Regions from separate parts of the Mesorhizobium sp. BHbdii genome, predicted to be linked through region 1. Evidence: riboswitches for the same ligand, from Rfam matches in the RefSeq annotation. Region 1 holds a riboswitch; the other holds the start of a gene.
The links. A riboswitch is a leader RNA that binds a small molecule or an ion and turns the genes downstream of it on or off. The one in region 1 is predicted to bind S-adenosylmethionine.

Region 1 (9,343 bases):
ACTCGGATGGCAGCCGCGTCGATGGCGTGCTCTCGCCGTATGACGGTCTGTCGCGCGGCATCATCGCCTCGTTGCGCGCAGTCGGTTACGGCACGGCCGATCAGCCCTGGCCAATTGTCACCGGCCAGGACGCCGAAACCGCTTCGGTCAAGGCGATCATCGCCGGCGAGCAGTACTCGACGGTGTTCAAGGACACCCGCGAACTCGCCAAGGCGACGGTCGAGCTCGTCGACAAGGTGCTCTCGGGCGGCAAGCCGGAAGGCCTCGACACCACGACCTACAACAACGACGTCAAGGTCGTCCCCTCGATCCTGCTGACGCCGCATGAGGTAGACAAGTCGAACTACCAGGCCCTGGTGGTCGATTCCGGCTACATCAAGGCCGAAGAGCTGAAGTAACGGCAGTTGTAAACCCGGGGTCCTGCGTAACGCAGGGCCCCTTTTCGTTAGCGAGCGACCCCGGTATTGTTTCGGGACCTCGGAGGAGTGGTATTCCTGATGGCCTCGACGATTTTGGAGATGCGTGACATCACCAAGACGTTTCCCGGCGTCAAGGCGCTGTCGAATGTCAACCTAAGCGTCGAGGAAGGCGAGATTCACGCCGTTGTCGGCGAGAACGGCGCCGGCAAGTCGACGTTGATGAAGGTGCTGTCGGGCGTGTATCCATCCGGCACTTATGACGGCGAAATCATCTATCGCGGCGATGAGTGCCATTTCAAGGGCATTCATGACAGCGAGCGCCGGGGCATCGTCATCATCCACCAGGAACTCGCGCTGGTTCCGATGCTGTCGATCGCCGAAAACATCTTTCTCGGCAACGAGCATGCCAGATACGGTGTCATTGACTGGAACGCCAACGAGACGCGCACCAGCGCTCTGCTCAAGAAGGTGGGCCTTAAGGAAGACCCCAAGACGCTGATCACCAATATCGGCGTCGGCAAGCAGCAACTGGTCGAGATCGCCAAGGCGCTCAGCAAGGAAGTGCAGCTGCTGATCCTCGACGAACCGACGGCGAGCCTGTCCGAAAAGGACAGCCAGGCGCTGCTCGACCTGCTGCTGGAATTCAAGCGGCATGGCATCACCTCGATCCTGATCTCGCACAAGCTCAACGAGGTCAACCGGGTCGCCGACAAGGTGACGATCATCCGCGACGGGCGGACCATCGAGACGCTGGCCAAGAAAGACATTTCGGAAGACCGCATCATCACCTCGATGGTCGGCCGCTCGCTAGACGACCGTTATCCGTCGCGCGAGCCCGAGATCGGTGAGATCGTGCTCCAGGTGAGGAACTGGTCGGTCTATCACCCGATCCATGCCGAGCGGCAAGTGATCAAAGGCATCGACATCGACGTCCGCAAGGGCGAGGTGGTGGGTATCGCCGGGCTGATGGGCGCCGGACGCACCGAATTCGCGATGAGCCTGTTCGGCCGCTCCTATGGCCGCCGCATCACGGGCGAGGTGCTGCTCAAGGGCAAGCCCATCGATGTCTCCTCTGTCAGCAAGGCAGTGGAACACGGCATCGCTTACGTCACCGAGGACCGCAAGACCTACGGTCTCAACCTGATCGATCATATCAAGCACAACATCACGCTGGCCAATCTTCCCGGCGTGTCGCGCCATAGCGTGATCGACGACATGCGCGAGCTGGCCGTCGCCAACGACTACAAGGCCAAAACCAACATCCGCTCGTCCAGCGTTTATCAGATGACCGGCAATCTATCGGGCGGCAATCAACAGAAGGTGGTGCTGTCGAAGTGGCTGTTCGCCAATCCGGAGGTGCTGATCCTCGACGAGCCGACGCGCGGCATCGACGTCGGCGCCAAGTATGAAATATACACGATCATCGCGCGTCTCGCCTCGGAGGGTAAGGCGATCATCGTCATCTCGTCGGAGATGCCCGAACTGCTCGGCATCACCGACCGCATCTATGTCATGAACGAAGGACGTATCGTCGGCGAAATGGCGGCGAGCGACGCCAGCCAGGAAAAGATCATGCGCGCCATCGTTCGCGGAGAAGGAAAAGCATCATGAGCACCGAAAGCGCTCCCGTCCCGAAAAGCGGCGTCGCCGAAGATGTGCAGCAGGGGCCGCGCGTTGCCGTCTCGGCGCTGGTCACCAACCTGCGCGAATACGGCCTGATCCTGGCGCTTATCGCCATCATGGTATTCTTCCAGTACACGACGTCCGGAACGCTGTTCAAGCCGGTGAACTTGAGTAACCTGGTGCAGCAGAACAGCTTCATCATCGTGATGGCGCTGGGCATGCTGCTGGTGATCGTCTCCGGCCATATCGATCTCAGCGTCGGGTCCGTCGCCGGTTTCATCGGCGCGCTGGCGGCGATGATGATGGTCATCTGGCCTCTCGGCCCTTTCAGCAATCCGCTGGTGGTGTCGATCATCTGCCTGATCATCGGCGGCGCGATCGGCGCGGGACAAGGCTACTGGATCGCCTATCACCGAATACCGAGCTTCATCGTCACGCTGGCGGGGATGCTGATCTTCCGCGGCATCTGCCAAGCGCTGCTGGGTGGCGGGTCCTCCGTGGGGCCGCTTCCAGCCGGCTTCAAGGCGCTCAGTTCCGGCTTCATCCCGGACGTGATCGGCTCGTTGACGCTGATCCCGCCGGTCGTGAACGCCGCCGGCAAGACCATCGTCGGCAGCGGACTGACGCTGCACATGACGACGATCGTGATCGGCCTCGTTGCCGTGCTCGCCTATGCCTATTTCGGGCTCAGGGCACGGCGCAGCCGCGAGCGGCATGGTTACGAAGCCGAACCCTTCACGCTGTTCGTCGTCAAGACCCTGGTGACCAGCGCTCTGGCGCTTTTTCTGGTCTACCAATTCGCCACCTACAGAGGTCTGCCAATCGTTCTCGTAGTGATGGGCGTGCTGATCGCGCTGTTCGTCTTCGTCACCAAACGCATGACGGTCGGCCGCCGTATCTACGCAATGGGCGGCAATGCCAAGGCGGCTCAGCTATCGGGTATCAAGACCGAGCGGCTGACCCTGATGGTGTTCATCAATATGGGCGTGCTCTCGGCGCTCGGCGGGCTGATCATTGCGGCGCGGCTTGGCCAGGCGGTGCCGGCGGCCGGCCTCGGCAGCGAGCTCGACGTCATCGCCGCTGTGTTCATCGGCGGCGCTTCGGCGATGGGCGGCGTCGGTCAAGTTATAGGCGCGGTGGTGGGCGGTTTCATCATGGGCGTCATGAACAACGGCATGTCGATCATGGGCGTCAATGTCGATTGGCAACAGGTGGTCAAAGGCCTGGTGCTGCTCGGCGCCGTGGTCTTCGACGTCTACAACAAGAACAAGGCTTAAGGGCGAGGGGACTCATGCATGTCGCCAAACTTGTGCAGCGTGTTGGGACAACGGCATGCATGAAAACAAGGATTAAAGCGGGCCGCCTTTCAAACGCGGCGCGCTTTTAGGAGGCACGGGTCACATCGCGGCGCTGCCGGGCGGCGCAAAGAAGTCCTCCAAGGGGACCGGGCCCGCGAGCGCCATCCGGACGAAGAGTTCACCAGTGGCGCGGATACCATCCGAGCCGCGCTGGTCAAGGTTTGCCAACCCGGCAGCCAGGCCAAAGGCAATTGAGAGAGGGTACATCATGCTGATCTCCCAGATCCTCGACGAGGCAGAGACCATCCGCGTCATTGCCCGCAACGGTGGCAAGACCCGGATCATCAATGGCGCCCGCAGCGTCTATTCGCTGGCGATGGAGGCCGCGCGCACCGGCACCGGACTTGTCGCCCTCATCGAGCGCAAAGGCTTCGGTGAAGCGGTCGACCTCGATGCCGCATACAAGAAGGGGCGGCTGTTATCGCCGATCAACCATCCCGACCCGGCGCATCTCCATCTCACCGGCACCGGGCTGACGCATCTCGGCTCCGCCGCGACCCGCGATGCCATGCACAAGAAACTCGATGCCGATCGCGAAGAGCAGCTCACCGATTCCATGAAGATGTTCCGCATGGGGCTGGAGGGCGGCAAGCCCGCCAAGGGCCAGACGGGCGTGCAGCCAGAATGGTTCTACAAGGGCAACGGCACCATGGCGGTGGCGCCCGGCGCGGCACTTCTGTCGCCCGCCTTCGCCCAGGATGCCGGCGAGGAGCCGGAAGTCGCCGGCATCTATGTCATCGGCGACGACGGCGTCCCGTTCCGCGTCGGCTTCACACTGTCAAACGAGTTTTCCGACCATGTCACCGAGCGCGTGAACTATCTTTTCCTCGCGCATTCCAAGCTGCGCAACGCTTCGTTCGGGCCGGAGATCCTGATCGGCGACCTGCCCTCAGACGTCAGGGGTACCTCGCGCATCCTCCGCGACGGCAAGCTGCTGTGGGAAAAGCCGTTCCTGTCGGGCGAGGCGAACATGTCGCACACCATCGCCAATCTCGAACATCACCACTTCAAATATTCGGCCTTCCGCCAGCCGGGCGACGTTCATGTGCACATGTTCGGCACGGCGACACTGTCCTTCGCCGACGGCGTCAGGACCGAAGCCGGCGACGTGTTCGAGATCGAGGCCAAGGATTTTGGCCTGCCGCTGCGTAACCCGCTTGAAATCGAGCAACCGGTGACGGTGGCGGTGAAGGCGCTTTGATTGTGTGATCTCCCCCCTTGAGGGGGAGATGTCGCCGAAGGTGACAGAGGGGGTCGTCTCACATAAAGCGCGAACGCCGTCTTCCGTGGCGGAACGGCGTTGGCACTTTACGCGCAGCGACCCCCTCTGGCCTGCCGGCCATCTCCCCCTCAAGGGGGGAGATTGGCAGCCTCAATAAATATCGAAATCGAAATATTTGGCCTGGATCTTCTTGTAGGTGCCATCTGCGACGATCGCATCGATCGCGGCGTTGAGCTTCTCGCGCAGCGCATTGTCTTCCTTGCGCACGGCGATACCGGCTTCGGTCTCGGTGCCCTTGACGTCGCCGACCATCTTGCAGCAGCCGTCGCTCGACTTCTTCATCCAGTCCATCAGCACGAATTTGTCTGAAAGGACGGCATCGAGACGGCCGTTCATCAGGTCGGCGACCGCCTCCTCCTGGGTCGGATAGAGCTTCGCCTCGGCGCCGGCCTTGCTGTAGACATCCTGGGCATAGTCGGCCTGGGTGGTCGAAGCCTGGGCGCCGACTGTCTTGCCGGCGAGTGCGGCGGGTTCGGTCGAGGCAATATCGCTGTCCTTCATGGCCACCAGCGAAAGCGGCGTCGTATAGTATTTGTTGGTGAAGGAGACCTGCTTTTTGCGCTCCTCGGTAATGCTCATGGACGCGATGATGGCGTCGAACTTTCTGGCCTGGAGCGCCGGGATCATGCCGTCCCAGTCCTGCGTGACAAGTTCGCATTCGACCTTCATCTGAGCGCAAAGCGCATTGGCAATGTCGATGTCGAAGCCGGTGAGCTTGCCATCCGCGGTGATGGTGTTGAACGGCGGATAGGCGCCTTCGGTGGCGATCTTCAACTTTTCCTGTGCTTGCGCCGACAAGGACCCGGCAGCCATCACCAGCATGGCAGCTGTTGCTGCCGATGCGATCCATCTTGAAATCTGCATTTCTTTGTTCCCTTGGTTCAACCACCTTGATGGTTAGGCACAGCCAAGCACGGCCCGCAAGGTCAGGCAAGCACAGTCTGGTTGATCGGGGATCAGCGCGCGGCGCGGAAATGTTTGGACAGTTTCAGGCCCTGTGCCTGATAGTTCGAGCCGAGATCTGTGCCGTAGAGCGCCTGCGGCCGCTTCAGCATGTGCTCGTAGACCAGCCGTCCGACGATCTGGCCGTGGTCGAGGATGAACGGCACTTCGTGGCTGCGCACTTCGAGCACAGCTCTGCTGCCGGTGCCGCCGGCCGCCGAATGGCCGAAGCCCGGATCAAAGAAACCGGCATAGTGGACACGGAATTCGCCAACCAGCGGATCGAAGGGCGTCATTTCGGCGGCATAGAGCGGCGGCACATGCACCGCCTCCTGGCTGACGAGGATATAGAATTCATCGGGATCGAGCACCAGTTCGCCGCCGCCGCTCTTGTAGAGCGGCTCCCAGAAATCGACGACATCCTGTGCGGCGCGCTTGTCAACATCGACCAGGCCGGTGTGGTGCTTGCCGCGGTAGCCGACCAGCCCGTCCTTGTCGCCATCGAGGTCGATCGACAGTGCGATGCCGCCGCCGGAAATGTTGGGCGGCTCGGTGGCGACGAGCGTCTCGGCACGATGCAATTCGTGCAGCTCGCTTTCCGACAAAAGCGCATTGCCGGTGCGGAACCTGATCTGCGACAGCCGCGAGCCGGCACGGACGACGATCGGAAAGGTCCGCGGGCTGACTTCCAGATAGAGCGGGCCGTTGTAGCCGGCAGCGATCTTGTCGAACTCGTGGCCGCGATCGGTCATCACGCGGGTGAAGATGTCGAGCCGTCCGGTCGAGCTCTTCGGGTTGGCCGAGGCCGAAACGTTTGCCGGAAGCGCCAGGCTCTCGAGCAGCGGCACGATATAGACGCAGCCCGTCTCCAGCACCGCACCGTCGGCGAGATTGATTTCGTGCAGCTTCAGGCGGTCGAGTTTTTCAGCAACCCTGTGGTTCGGGCCGGGCAGGAAGGAGGCGCGCACCCGCCAGGCCTTGTCGCCAAGCCTAAGGTCGAGGCTGGCCGGCTGGACCTGGTCGGCATCGAGCGCGCGCGGCGATTTCAGCGCGCCCGACTGGAACAGCGCGGAAATATCCTGATCGGGAAGAATGCCTGTCTGCCGCAAAGTCTGGCTCCGCTCGAAGGCCGGGCGTGGTCTCGTTTTGTCGCAGGTTCCTGCCGCGGAACCCGCTGGTACAAACCTCTTAATCATGCCGGCAATTGACGCAAGCGCGGTGCGGGTCTAAAGGGTCGTTATCCCGTGGTGATTTGGCCGGTCGGCTTGCAGCCACGTTAAACAAGTCGCTAAAGGACCGTCGGCCGAAAGGCCATATGGACCGGTTGCGACTTTCGCGGCCGGTTTTTTTGTATTTGGGCCATTTTTGGTGTTTGGAACAAGGTGATGACGAGCAACAAGCGCAACTGGAAGCCTCAGACCGCACTCGTGCATGCGGGAACGCTGCGTTCCGGCTTCGGCGAAACCTCCGAGGCGATGTATCTCACGCAAGGCTATGTCTACGATACGGCGCAGGCGGCGGAAGCCCGCTTCAAGGGCGAGGAACCGGGCTTCATCTATTCGCGCTATGCCAATCCGACGGTCGACATGTTCGAGAAGCGCATGTGTGCGCTGGAAGGTGCCGAAGATGCTCGCGCCACCGCATCCGGCATGGCGGCGGTGACAGCGGCGTTGCTGTGCAGCGCCAAGGCCGGCGACCACATCGTGGCGGCGCGCGCGCTGTTCGGCTCCTGCCGCTGGGTGGTCGAGACGCTGGCGCCGAAATACGGCATCGAGGCGACGCTGGTCGATGGCACCGAAATCGCCAATTGGGAAAAGGCGGTCAGGCCCAACACGAAGCTGTTCTTCCTTGAAAGCCCGACCAATCCGACGCTGGAAGTCGTCGACATTGCAGCCGTCGCCTCGCTTGCCGATTCGATCGGCGCGCGGCTGATCGTCGACAATGTCTTTGCCACGCCCTTGCAGCAGAAGCCGTTGCAGCTCGGCGCCCATATCGTCGTCTATTCGGCGACCAAGCACATCGACGGCCAGGGGCGCTGCCTCGGCGGCGTCATCCTGTCGGACAAGAAATGGATCGACGAGAACCTGCACGATTATTTCCGCCACACCGGTCCCAGCCTGTCGCCGTTCAACGCCTGGACGCTGCTGAAGGGCCTGGAAACGCTGCCGCTGCGCGTGCGGCAGCAGACGGAAAGTGCCGGCCGGATCGCGGACTTCCTCGCCGAGCGGCCGGAAATCGCCCGCGTCATCTATCCCGGCCGCGCCGATCACCCGCAAGCGGCGATCGTCAAGAAGCAGATGTCGGGCGGCTCGACGCTGATCTGCCTCGACGTCAAGGGCGGCAAGCAGGCGGCCTTCGCCTTCCAGAACGCGCTCGATATCGTGCTGATCTCTAACAATCTTGGTGACGCCAAGAGCCTGATCACCCATCCGGCGACGACGACACACAAGAATCTGAGCGACGAGGCGCGCGCCGAACTCGGCATCGGGCCAGGCACGCTCAGGCTGTCCGTCGGCCTGGAGGACACCGACGACCTGCTCGAAGACATCGAGCAGGCCCTGAAAGCCGCCAGATAGGTATATGCACTGGGCGGTGTCGCTCGAATCGTCAAAATCAGGCGCGGTCAGGCGCCCGACGGGGTCTCTTCCAATTCCGCAACGGCGCTGGTGTGGATGGTCATCGTGTTGCCACGCCAGTCGACTGCACCGCTGAGCCAGCCACGCGCCCAGACAATCGGCAGGATGCAATCGCGCGCCATCATCGCCGGGATCATGCGCAGCGACAGGTGCCAGCCCTTGGCCGAGGCGAGAGCGCATTCCGGGAGGTAGGCGACTACCAGCACAGCGAGGGCGGTCGCCGACAGGCTGAAGCCGGCGCCTGCTGCCGCAACCAACGCAAGCACCAGCGGCGGCGCCGCTCCGATCAGGATCTCGGGCGCGAAGAACAGTGGGAAGGTGACGCGACGCAGGCGTGCCCAGCGGGCCTGGCGCGACCAGATTTCGCCGAGCCTGCGAAAACCGAGCGGCTGCTCAAAGGGCGACGCGACGAGATTGACGCGCAGTCCAAGCCCGTTGACCAGCTTGGTCGCGGCCGCATCCTCGGCGATCTCGGCGGCAAGCGCACGGATGCCGCCATTGGCGTCGAGCATGGGCTTGTCCCACAACATGCTCTTGCCTTGGGCAAAGCCAAGGCCGAGCGCCTCGCCGGTATATTGCCAGCGCGCCTGCAGCGTGTTGAGGAAAGCGCATTCGACCTCCGCCCAGAACCCGTCCGGCCGCGAGCCGATCGGCGTCGAGCAGACAAGGCCGGTGTCCGGCCGCCATGCCGCCATCAGATGCTGGACATAATCCCTCGGCATCAGAACGTTGGAATCGGCAAGGATGACCCAGCGGTGGCGCGCCGCCTCCCAGCCCTTCACGCAATTGTTGAGTTTCGGATTGCCGCTGATGCGGTCGTCGCCGACGAGCAGCCGGGCCGGCACGGCCGGAAAACGGGCAATCGCATCGGTGACCGGCCTGACCACCGGGTCGTCGGCATGGGCGACGCAGAAGATGAGCTCATAGCGCGGCCAGTCGAGAGAGAAGGCGCGCTCGAGCGTCTCCTCGGCAAACGGCTCGACGCCGCGCGACGGCACGATGATCGACACCGGAGGCGCCTTGCCGGCTGGCGGCGCGATCCTGCCAGGCCGCTTCAGCTTCAACGAAGCGAACAGGATGCTG
Region 2 (9,343 bases), on a different contig from region 1:
GGATCATGATCCCGAACCGAAGGTCAGCGAAGCAAAAAGTGGAACCGGTTTTCGGAAAGATCATGGTCAAACAACGAAAGAAGATCACGACCCGATCCGTTTCGCCACTTCTTCCAGCCAGTGGTCGCGGATCCCCAGCGCTTCGAGGTGCTCCAGCGTGCTGAGCACGTAGTCCTCGTTCTTTCCCGACTGGCCGACGGCGCCGCGAACGACGGTCGCCGCATCGGCCGCATCGAGCGCACCGGCATATTGCTCGTGGGTACGGTCGACGACATAGGCGACAGCCGAGACCGTCTCGCCCCCGTCCGTCTCGCCGCCACCCTTATCGCCGCCACCCTTATCGCCGCCACCCTTATCGCCATTGTCGAGGCGAATGCTAAGCATGCGCTCGAGATAGACATTGGTGACCAGCTCGCGCTCGCGCAGATAGGTGATGACCTCGTTGCGCAGATCGCCGGGGACGCGGAAGGCCAGCCCGATGCAGGAGCCGCCACGGTCGAGGCCGAGCACCAGGCCGGGCCGTTCGCGCGTGCCGCGATGCACGAAGGAGTAGACGCACAGCGAGCGGCGGTAGCCGTGGAGGCGGGCGCGCCGCGTCTCGATATGCGCAAATCCCGGCCGCCAGATCAGCGAACCGTAGCCAAAAACCCAAAAATCGCCCATATCGCCAAGCCTGTTGCAGCACCGCACTGGAATCGGTGTTTTTCGATCCTCCTCCGTCTATCTGATGTTGCCGGAAACGACAGTCCCCTCTGCAACACGCGCCAACGAAGAGCCGCAGCATGACGTCAAATGACGAACGCCCGCCGAATTTTCTCCGCCGGCTGCTCTGGCTCGGCGCTTTCATCGTCGTACTGTTCGGCCTCTACAGCGCCGGCTGGTTCTACCTGGCAGACAAGGTCAAGAGCGAAGCCGGCAAAGCGGTGGCCGAGCTCAACGGCAATGGCATCGAGGCGGACTGCACCAATCTCACGGTCAGCGGCTATCCCTTGAGCTTTGCCGTTTCCTGCGACAGTCTGGCCTACCAGGACGACACAAGGAACGTCGCCGCCTCGCTCGGCAGCCTCAACGCGGCTACGCACATCACCCAGATCCCGTCGCCTGGCGCCGACCTGCGGGGGCCGCTCAGGACCTCCGTGCCGGGGATGGCGCCGCTATGGATCGACTGGGATACTCTGCGAGCGAACGTGAAACTGTCCTGGCCTCTGCCCCGGCGCGTTTCACTGGAGGTGGAGAGCCTGTCTGCCCAGACCGATCCGGCGGATGGCACAGACCCGGTCGAGCTGTTCAGCGCCGGGACAGCGGCCGGACAATTGCGTCCGAACGGCCAGGACATCGACTATGCCGGGAGTTTTACCGATCTCGAAATCGACCCCGATGCCATTGATGGTCGCGTGCTGCCGCCGCTCGACGGCAGCGGCGACGTGACGCTGAAGAACGGCGTGGCGCTGATCAAGACACAAACAAAGAGCCTGCGCGGCCAGGCGGTCGATATCGGCAAGCTCGATCTGTCGTCGGGAACTGCGCGTATCACCATTTCCGGACCGGTTTCGGTCGATGCCGATGGGCTGATCGACGCCGATTTGATGATCAAGCTTAGCGATCCGAAGGCGGTGGCGGCAATCCTCGGCAAGGCCATTCCCGAGCAGAAGAGCCAGATCAAAACAGGCTTTGCCGGGCTGGCGCTGCTAGGCAACGAACCGTCGATGCCGCTCAAGGTCGTCAAGGGCAAGGCCTCGCTCGGTTTTATCCCGCTGGGCAGGATCAAGCCGGTCGATTAGACCAAGATTGCGAACCTCCAGTTCGGAAAAGAACATGGTCAAACAGGAAGATAGATGAACCGCCCGGTGAAGCTCCTGAGTGTTGGCGCGCTGACGCTCGACACGATCCTACGCGTCGACACGCTTCCGACACGTCAGGGCAAGTTCATCGCGGCCGACGGCGTCCAGATCGCCTCGGGCATGGCTTCGAGCGCGGCCTGCGCCGCACGCCGCCTCGGCGCGGACGTATCGCTGTGGGCGAGCGCGGGAGACGACTCCGTCGGCGATCAGCTGGTCGCCGGGATCGAGGCCGAAGGCGTCGATTGCAGCTTTGTCCGGCGCGTCACCGGCGCGCGTTCGGCACTGTCGGCCATTTTGGTCGATACGCATGGCGAGCGCATCATCGTTCCTTTTTATGACAAGCTCGCCCAGGCCGACCCCGAGGCGCTCCCCTCTGAAGACCTCACCGCATTCGACGCCGTCATGGTCGATGTGCGCTGGCCGGGCGCAGCAGCTCTGGCCATGGCGGCGGCGCGCTCAATCGGCCGTCCAGCCATACTGGACGCCGACACCGCGCCACGGGACGTGCTGGAACGCCTGTTTCCACTCGCCTCGCACATCGTCGCGTCGGAGCCAGCGGCATTCATCCTCTGCGGCGAGGAGCAAGGCCCGCAAGAGGCCTGTGAAGCGTTGGCCGGACGCACTGATGCATTCGTAGCGGTGACGGGCGGCTCGGCGGGAAGCTGGTGGTTCGACCGCTCGGTCGCGTCCGTGCGCCATGTCGCGGCGCCAAGGATCAAGGCAGTGGACACGCTTGCCGCTGGCGACGTGTTTCACGGCGCCTTTGCCGTCGGGCTGGCGGAGGCGATGCCGATCGAACAGACATTGCGGTTTGCCAGCGCCGCCGCCGCGCTCAAATGCCTGCGCTTCGGCGGCAGGCTGGGCGCGCCGGACAGGGCCGAGACACTGGCGATGATGGCGGCTCATTGGCCGGCCTGAGACAGCGGCGGGCTTCAAATCGAATCGTACCGCCGCTCTGCCTTTTGTTTGAGCATCGGATTTCCCAAAACAAGTACCCACTTTTGGGTCCGATGCTCTATCCCTTGGATGGGTGCTCGACCGCCTGCCGGCCAAAGTCCGGCACATCGATGTCCTGGCCGGCCTCGATGATCGAACGGCGGACGGCGCGGGTGCGGGTGAACAGGTCGAACAGCTTTTCGCCGTCGCCCCAGCGGATCGCCCGCTGCAGCGAGGCCAGATCTTCCGAGAACCGCGCCAGCATTTCGAGGATGGCATCCTTGTTGTGCAGGCAGACATCCCGCCACATGGTCGGGTCGGAAGCGGCAAGGCGCGTGAAGTCGCGAAAGCCGGAGGCCGAATATTTGATGACCTCGGACTTGGTCACCGACTCCAGGTCGTCTGCGGTGCCGACAATGTTGTAGGCAATGATGTGCGGCAGATGCGAGACGATGGCCAGTGTCATGTCGTGATGCTGGGGATCCATCGTATCGATGTTGGAGCCGCAGCGGCGCCAGAATTCCGAGAGTCTTTCCAGCGCCTCGGGATCGGTGCCGGGCAACGGCGTGAAAATGCACCAGCGATTCTCGAACAGTTCGGCAAAGCCTGCATCCGGACCCGATTTTTCGGTGCCCGCCAACGGATGGCCGGGAATGAAATGCACACCATCAGGCACATGCGGCTGCATCTGCGCGATGACCGACGCCTTGGTCGAGCCGACATCGGTGAGGATGGCGCCCTGCTTCAGCGCCGGTGCGATTTCCTCGGCGACCTCGCCCGAAGCGCCGACCGGCACCGAAACGATGACCAGGTCTGCATCGCGGACCGCCTCTTTCGCGTCCACCGTGTAGGAGGAGCCGAGACCGAGTTCGCTTGCCCGTGCCAGCGTCGTTTCGCTGCGTGTCGAGATAGCGACGTGGCGGGCAAGACCTTCGCGGCGGATGATACGGGCCAGCGACGAGCCGATCAGGCCGATGCCGACCAGCGCGATCTTTTCGAACATCGGTGATGTCATTGTCTCAGCTTTTCAGAAATGTCGTGAGCGCGGCGACAACACCGCGATTGGCCTCTTCGGTGCCGATGCTCATGCGCAGTGCATTCGGGAAGCCGTAGCCGGAAACGCGCCGCAATATGTAGCCGCGCGCTGAGAGGTAGTCGTCCGCAGCCGCCGCCGAATGCTTTTGGTCCTCGGGAAAGTGGATGAGCACGAAATTGCCGACGCTCGGCGTCACCCGCAGTCCGAGCTTGGTCAACTCCTCGCTCACCCATCGCAGCCAGGTCTCGTTATGCGCCACGCTGCGCTCGACATGGGCGCGGTCGCGGATCGCGGCAATGCCGGCCTCGATCGCCGTCGCGTTGACGTTGAAGGGACCTCGCACGCGGTTAATCGCGTCGATGATATGCATCGGCGCGTACATCCAGCCGATCCGCGCGCCGCCGAGGCCGAGCTTGGAGAAGGTGCGGGTCATGACCACGTTTTCCGCGCCAGCCACCAGTTCGACGCCGGCTTCATAGTCCTTGCGGCGGACATATTCGGCATAGGCGCCATCCAGCACCAGAAGCACATTTCGAGGCAGGCCGGCATGCAAGCGGCGCACCTCCAGGAACGGCAAATAGGTGCCGGTCGGGTTGTTCGGATTGGCGAGGAAGATGATTCTGGTCCGCGGCGTTACGGCGGCGAGGATCGCATCGACGTCGGCGCGCTCATTGCTTTCCTTGACAGACACCGGGACAGCGCCAGCCGACTGGATGTAGATCTTGTAGACCATGAAGCCGTGTTCGGTGATAACGGCTTCATCGCCGGGCGCGAGATAGGTCTGCGCAAGCAGGCCCAGAATCTCGTCGGAACCATTGGAACAGACGATGTTCGCCGGGTTGAGGCCATGCACCTCGGCGATCGCCTCCCGCAGGCGCCTGGCGGTGCCGTCGGGATATATGTCGAGTTTGGCTGCGACGTCGCGCGCGGCCTCTATAGCCTTCGGAGAGGGGCCGAGCGGGTTCTCGTTCGACGACAATTTATGGATCTTGGCAACGCCGGCCGGCGCCGTGCTCTTGCCCGGCACATAGGCTTCTATGTCCATGATCCCCGCGCGGGGCGTTGGACGTGCCTGATCCGATGGCTGGTTCATATTGCAAAAATCCGTCGAGAACGTTTCCGCCCGGGAAGCCGCAGCGGAAATACAAGCCGTGGCCCGGAATGTCGAGAGCGTCAATTATGGGTGAGCGACTGGCCGTTGACGCCGAGGCGCGGCGGTCCTAGAAGAAAGGCGAAATCCCGTGGTGATTTGGCCGGTCGGCTTGCAGCCACGTTAAACAACTCGCTAAAGGGCCGTTTGCATTCTGTAACCGGCTTTGCGAAGGCAATGCCGGTTTTTGTTGTCCGTTGCCGGCCGGACAACCGCATCGCCCGAAAATCGGAATCGATTTTCGGAAAGCGCGATGGGTAATATAAGAGGATGCGATGGTCGCGCTGCGCACTAAAAGAACCAACAACGAGGCCGACCAACCGTCAAGCCCGGTGTTGCGTTTCGGTGCCGACAAGCCGCTCAAGCTCGACGCCGGCACGCTGCTGTCACCGTTCCAGATCGCATACAAGACCTACGGCACGCTCAACGACGCCCGCTCCAACGCCATCCTCGTCTGCCATGCGCTGACCGGCGACCAGCATGTCGCCAGCACCAATCCGGTGACCGGCAAGCCGGGCTGGTGGGAAGTGCTGATCGGCCCCGGCAAGATCATCGACACCAGCCGCTTCTTCGTAATCTGCTCAAACGTCATCGGCGGCTGTCTCGGCTCGACCGGCCCCGCCTCGACCAATCCAGCCACCGGCAAGCCCTACGGGCTCGACCTGCCGATCATCACCATCCGCGACATGGTGCGGGCGCAGTTGATGCTGGTCGACCATTTCGGCATCGAAAAACTGTTCTCAGTGCTCGGCGGCTCGATGGGCGGCATGCAGGTACTGCAATGGGCGTCGAGCTATCCGGAGCGCGTTTTCTCAGCGCTGCCGATCGCCACCGGCGCGCGCCATTCCTCGCAGAACATCGCCTTCCATGAGGTCGGCCGGCAAGCGGTGATGGCCGATCCGGACTGGCATGGCGGCAAATATTTCGAGCAGGGCAAGCGCCCGGAAAAGGGACTGGCCGTGGCGCGCATGGCCGCTCACATCACCTACCTGTCTGAAGCGGCCCTGCACCGGAAGTTTGGCCGCAATTTGCAGGACCGTGAAGCGCTCACCTTCGGTTTCGACGCCGACTTCCAGATTGAGAGCTATCTGCGCCATCAGGGCATGACCTTCGTCGACCGTTTCGACGCCAACTCCTATCTCTACATGACCCGGGCAATGGACTATTTCGACCTCGCCGCCGACCATGGCAGCCGGCTGGCCGACGCCTTTGCCGGCACCAGGACCCGTTTCTGCCTGGTCTCCTTCACCAGCGACTGGCTGTTCCCGACCGAGGAGAGCCGCTCGGTCGTTCACGCGCTGAACGCGGCCGGCGCCTCGGTGTCCTTCGTCGAGATCGAGACCGATCGCGGCCACGACGCCTTCCTGCTCGACGAGCCGGAGCTGTTCGCGGCCATCAACGGCTTCATCGCCTCGGCGGCCCGCGCCAGGGGGCTCAGCGCATGACCCCTGAAGATTGCAGGCTTTCCGGACCGGCATCATGCGCCAGGCATCAGCGCATGACCCCGAAAAGTTGCAGACTTTTCGGACCGGCATCATGCGCCAGGCATCAGCGCATGACCCCGAAAAGTTGCAGACTTTTCGGATCAGGATCATGCGCCAGGCAAAAGGCGAGATCATGAGTGTCAACCACGCCCAGCGCGTCGACCTCGAAGTCGTCGCCGATCTCATCCCGCCGCAGTCGCGGGTGCTGGACGTCGGTTCCGGCGATGGCCTGCTGCTCGAATTGCTGCAGGCGACGAAGCAGGTCGACGGCCGCGGGATGGAACTGTCGCAGCGCGGCGTCAACGAATGCGTGGCGCGCGGCCTGTCCGTCATCCAGGGCGACGCCGACAAGGACCTCAAATTCTATCCCGACAAGGGTTTCGATTTCGTCGTCCTGTCCCAAACCTTGCAGGCGACCCGCAACCCGAAGCTGGTGCTCGACGAATTGCTCAGGATCGGCAAACACGCCATCGTCTCCTTCCCCAATTTCGGCCACTGGCGGGTGCGCCTTTCGCTGTTCCTCGAAGGGCGGATGCCGGTGACCAAGGACCTGCCCTATTCCTGGTACGACACACCCAACATCCATTTCTGCACCATCCGCGACTTCGTCAATCTCTGCGAGGAGCTCGGCGCAACGGTGGAAAGGGCAACCGCGCTTGACGCCAATGGCCAGAAAATCGGCCTCTCGATGCCATGGTGGTTCTGGAATTTCTTTGGCCAGCAGGCGGTATTCTTGCTGAGGCGATAACGGCCGTCGCTTCTTCGGCCAATATGCGATCGACCTGTCCGACCAGCTAGCGATTAAGTTCCGGAAAATACGGATCGGAGAAAAACTGCCGGTCGCGCTCGCCTTGCAAACAGTCGACCGGTGTTGCCGCATCTACCCGGATCGGTCCGCGATCGGCCCAGGGACCGGCAACACCGCTGACCTCTAGGATCAGTTTGCGGCGTATGGCGGTCACGAATTCGGAAGCGGCATAGACCGGCAGCACGAAAGCCCCAGGCCCGCCCGTAACGCACTCGGCATAGTATTGGTCGAGATGGCTGAAGCTGGGCGACGGGCTGATCAGGATCGGCAGGCCGTTGATGACGATACCCTTTGCCACCGCGGCGTCGCGTGTCGTGGTGACGGGCATCCCGGTATTGTTGGGACCATCGCCTGAAATGTCGATGACGCTGCGCGTCGCCTCGAAAGCGCCTCCATCCAAAAGCTTGGCGCCGAAGCCGAGCGCACCGGAAATGGAGGTGCCGCGAAAGCTCCTGAATGGGCGCGCCTCGATCTTGTCGGCGAATGCGTCGGCGCTTTCAGCGTTATCGATGACCTGCCAGGCAATGACCGCATCGTCGCGGACGGTGCCTGCCCATTCGAAATAGGCCAGCGCGATGCGGCCGGTCACACCCGAACGCACCGCATTGATGAAGTCGGGGTGGCGCAGCGCCTCGACATAGCCGGCACGCTGCAGGGCGAATTCGCTTTCGTCCATCGAGTGTGAAATGTCGACCGCCAGCACCAGTTCGACGTCCACTGCAATGGTATCGGCCGGCGCGGCCAGTGGTGCTGCCTGAGCGCAGGCAAGGCAGGCAAGCAGGCTAATGCATGTCGCCCAAAAGTGCGAAGCGGTTTTGGGGTAACGACATGCATAGAAACAAAGGCTTAAAGCGTGTCGCATGAATCTCTTCAACGGGACGCGTTTTAAGCGCGTCAAGCATGGGTCCAACGCCGCGAACTTCCGCACGATGCCGGCAATCTTTCGCCGCGATCACGGCGAAATAAAGCTTGGCAGCGTATCGCCGGCTACGTCTCTTGGTAGGCTGCGGCGACGGCCGGGGGTGGTTCGATCGCGCCGGCCCTGACACGGACTGGCTTGAGAGCCGGTCGCTCGACGTCTTTCACGATCGCCAACGAGCGCGGAAAGAATTCAATGTTCTGCTGGCTCCGGCCGATGTTGAGGATCGCGGCGTCGGCAAGACGCGCCTCCAGCATCGACAGCACCCGACTCAGCGTCGCGCCGTCGAACGTGTCCAAAGCCTCGTCGATGATCACCCATTTCGGCTGCCGCAAAACCAGCCGGGCAAAGGCAAGCAGGCGCTGCTCGTCATCGCTCAATTCGCGCTCCCAGCGCGCCGAGCGGTCGAGCGAGGACGACAGACGCCCAAGACCGACCTCGGCAAGCACCGCCGAGATCTCGGCGTCGCTGACCGCGGCATCGGCGTGGTTGAGCACCTCGCGCAGCGTGCCGAGCGGGAAATAGGGCTTGCGGGGAACGAAGGCGGGCACCTCTCCGGCCGGCATGCCGATCCGCCCGCTTCCCCACGGCCACAGACCGGCAATGGCGCGAAAGAACAGCGTCTTGCCGGCGCGCGGATCTCCGGTGATCATGACGCGCTCGCCCGCGCGGATTTCGACATGGGGCTTGGCGAGCTTCGTACAGCCATCCCGCGACGCAACTTCGAGGTTCTCGAATGTCAGCCTGCCATTCGGGTTTTCGCCGATCGTGATGCGTTCTTCGGTGTCGTGCAGCACGTCCGTTTCAACGAGCGCGATGCGGAAATCGGCGACGCGCATCAGCGTGGCGCGCCAATCGGCGATGCCGCCGATATTGTTGATGAACCAGCGCAACGAGGCATGCACCTGGTTGAAGGCGCCGACAGCCATCATGAGTCCGCCGAAGCTGATATCGCCGGCGAAATAGACCGGCGAGGCGACGAGGATCGGCGCGACGACAGTGATCCAGCCATAGGTATCGGTCACCCAGGAAAGATTGATCTGGGCGCTGTAGATGCGCCGCATCGCGCCCAGCACCGTGCCGAGGTCGAGCTCGAGCCGTCGTCTCGCGTCGGCTTCGCCGTGCGCAAGCGCGATGGCATCGACATTCTCGTTGACGCGGACCACCGA

Region 2: another riboswitch for S-adenosylmethionine. It lies ahead of metX (homoserine O-acetyltransferase MetX); the one in region 1 lies ahead of ACWTU8_RS21755 (O-succinylhomoserine sulfhydrylase).

What each region holds. Positions count from the first base shown of each region.
Region 1 is NZ_JBSPKX010000004.1:233,111-242,453, reverse strand. It holds gene chvE (multiple monosaccharide ABC transporter substrate-binding protein) at 1-398, shown strand, start outside; gene mmsA (multiple monosaccharide ABC transporter ATP-binding protein) at 498-2,030, shown strand; gene mmsB (multiple monosaccharide ABC transporter permease) at 2,027-3,319, shown strand; gene ACWTU8_RS21775 (hypothetical protein) at 3,440-3,610, opposite strand; gene araD1 (AraD1 family protein) at 3,609-4,601, shown strand; gene ACWTU8_RS21765 (ABC transporter substrate-binding protein) at 4,773-5,546, opposite strand; gene ACWTU8_RS21760 (2'-deoxycytidine 5'-triphosphate deaminase) at 5,639-6,733, opposite strand; SAM riboswitch at 6,859-6,936, shown strand; gene ACWTU8_RS21755 (O-succinylhomoserine sulfhydrylase) at 7,010-8,200, shown strand; gene ACWTU8_RS21750 (ceramide glucosyltransferase) at 8,248-9,343, opposite strand, start outside.
Region 2 is NZ_JBSPKX010000005.1:80,961-90,303, forward strand. It holds gene ACWTU8_RS23830 (gamma-glutamylcyclotransferase) at 85-663, opposite strand; gene ACWTU8_RS23835 (DUF2125 domain-containing protein) at 783-1,781, shown strand; gene ACWTU8_RS23840 (sugar kinase) at 1,836-2,759, shown strand; gene ACWTU8_RS23845 (prephenate/arogenate dehydrogenase family protein) at 2,857-3,792, opposite strand; gene hisC (histidinol-phosphate transaminase) at 3,797-4,906, opposite strand; SAM riboswitch at 5,045-5,122, shown strand; gene metX (homoserine O-acetyltransferase MetX) at 5,239-6,408, shown strand; gene metW (methionine biosynthesis protein MetW) at 6,581-7,195, shown strand; gene ACWTU8_RS23865 (DUF1194 domain-containing protein) at 7,242-8,042, opposite strand; gene ACWTU8_RS23870 (ABC transporter ATP-binding protein/permease) at 8,243-9,343, opposite strand, start outside.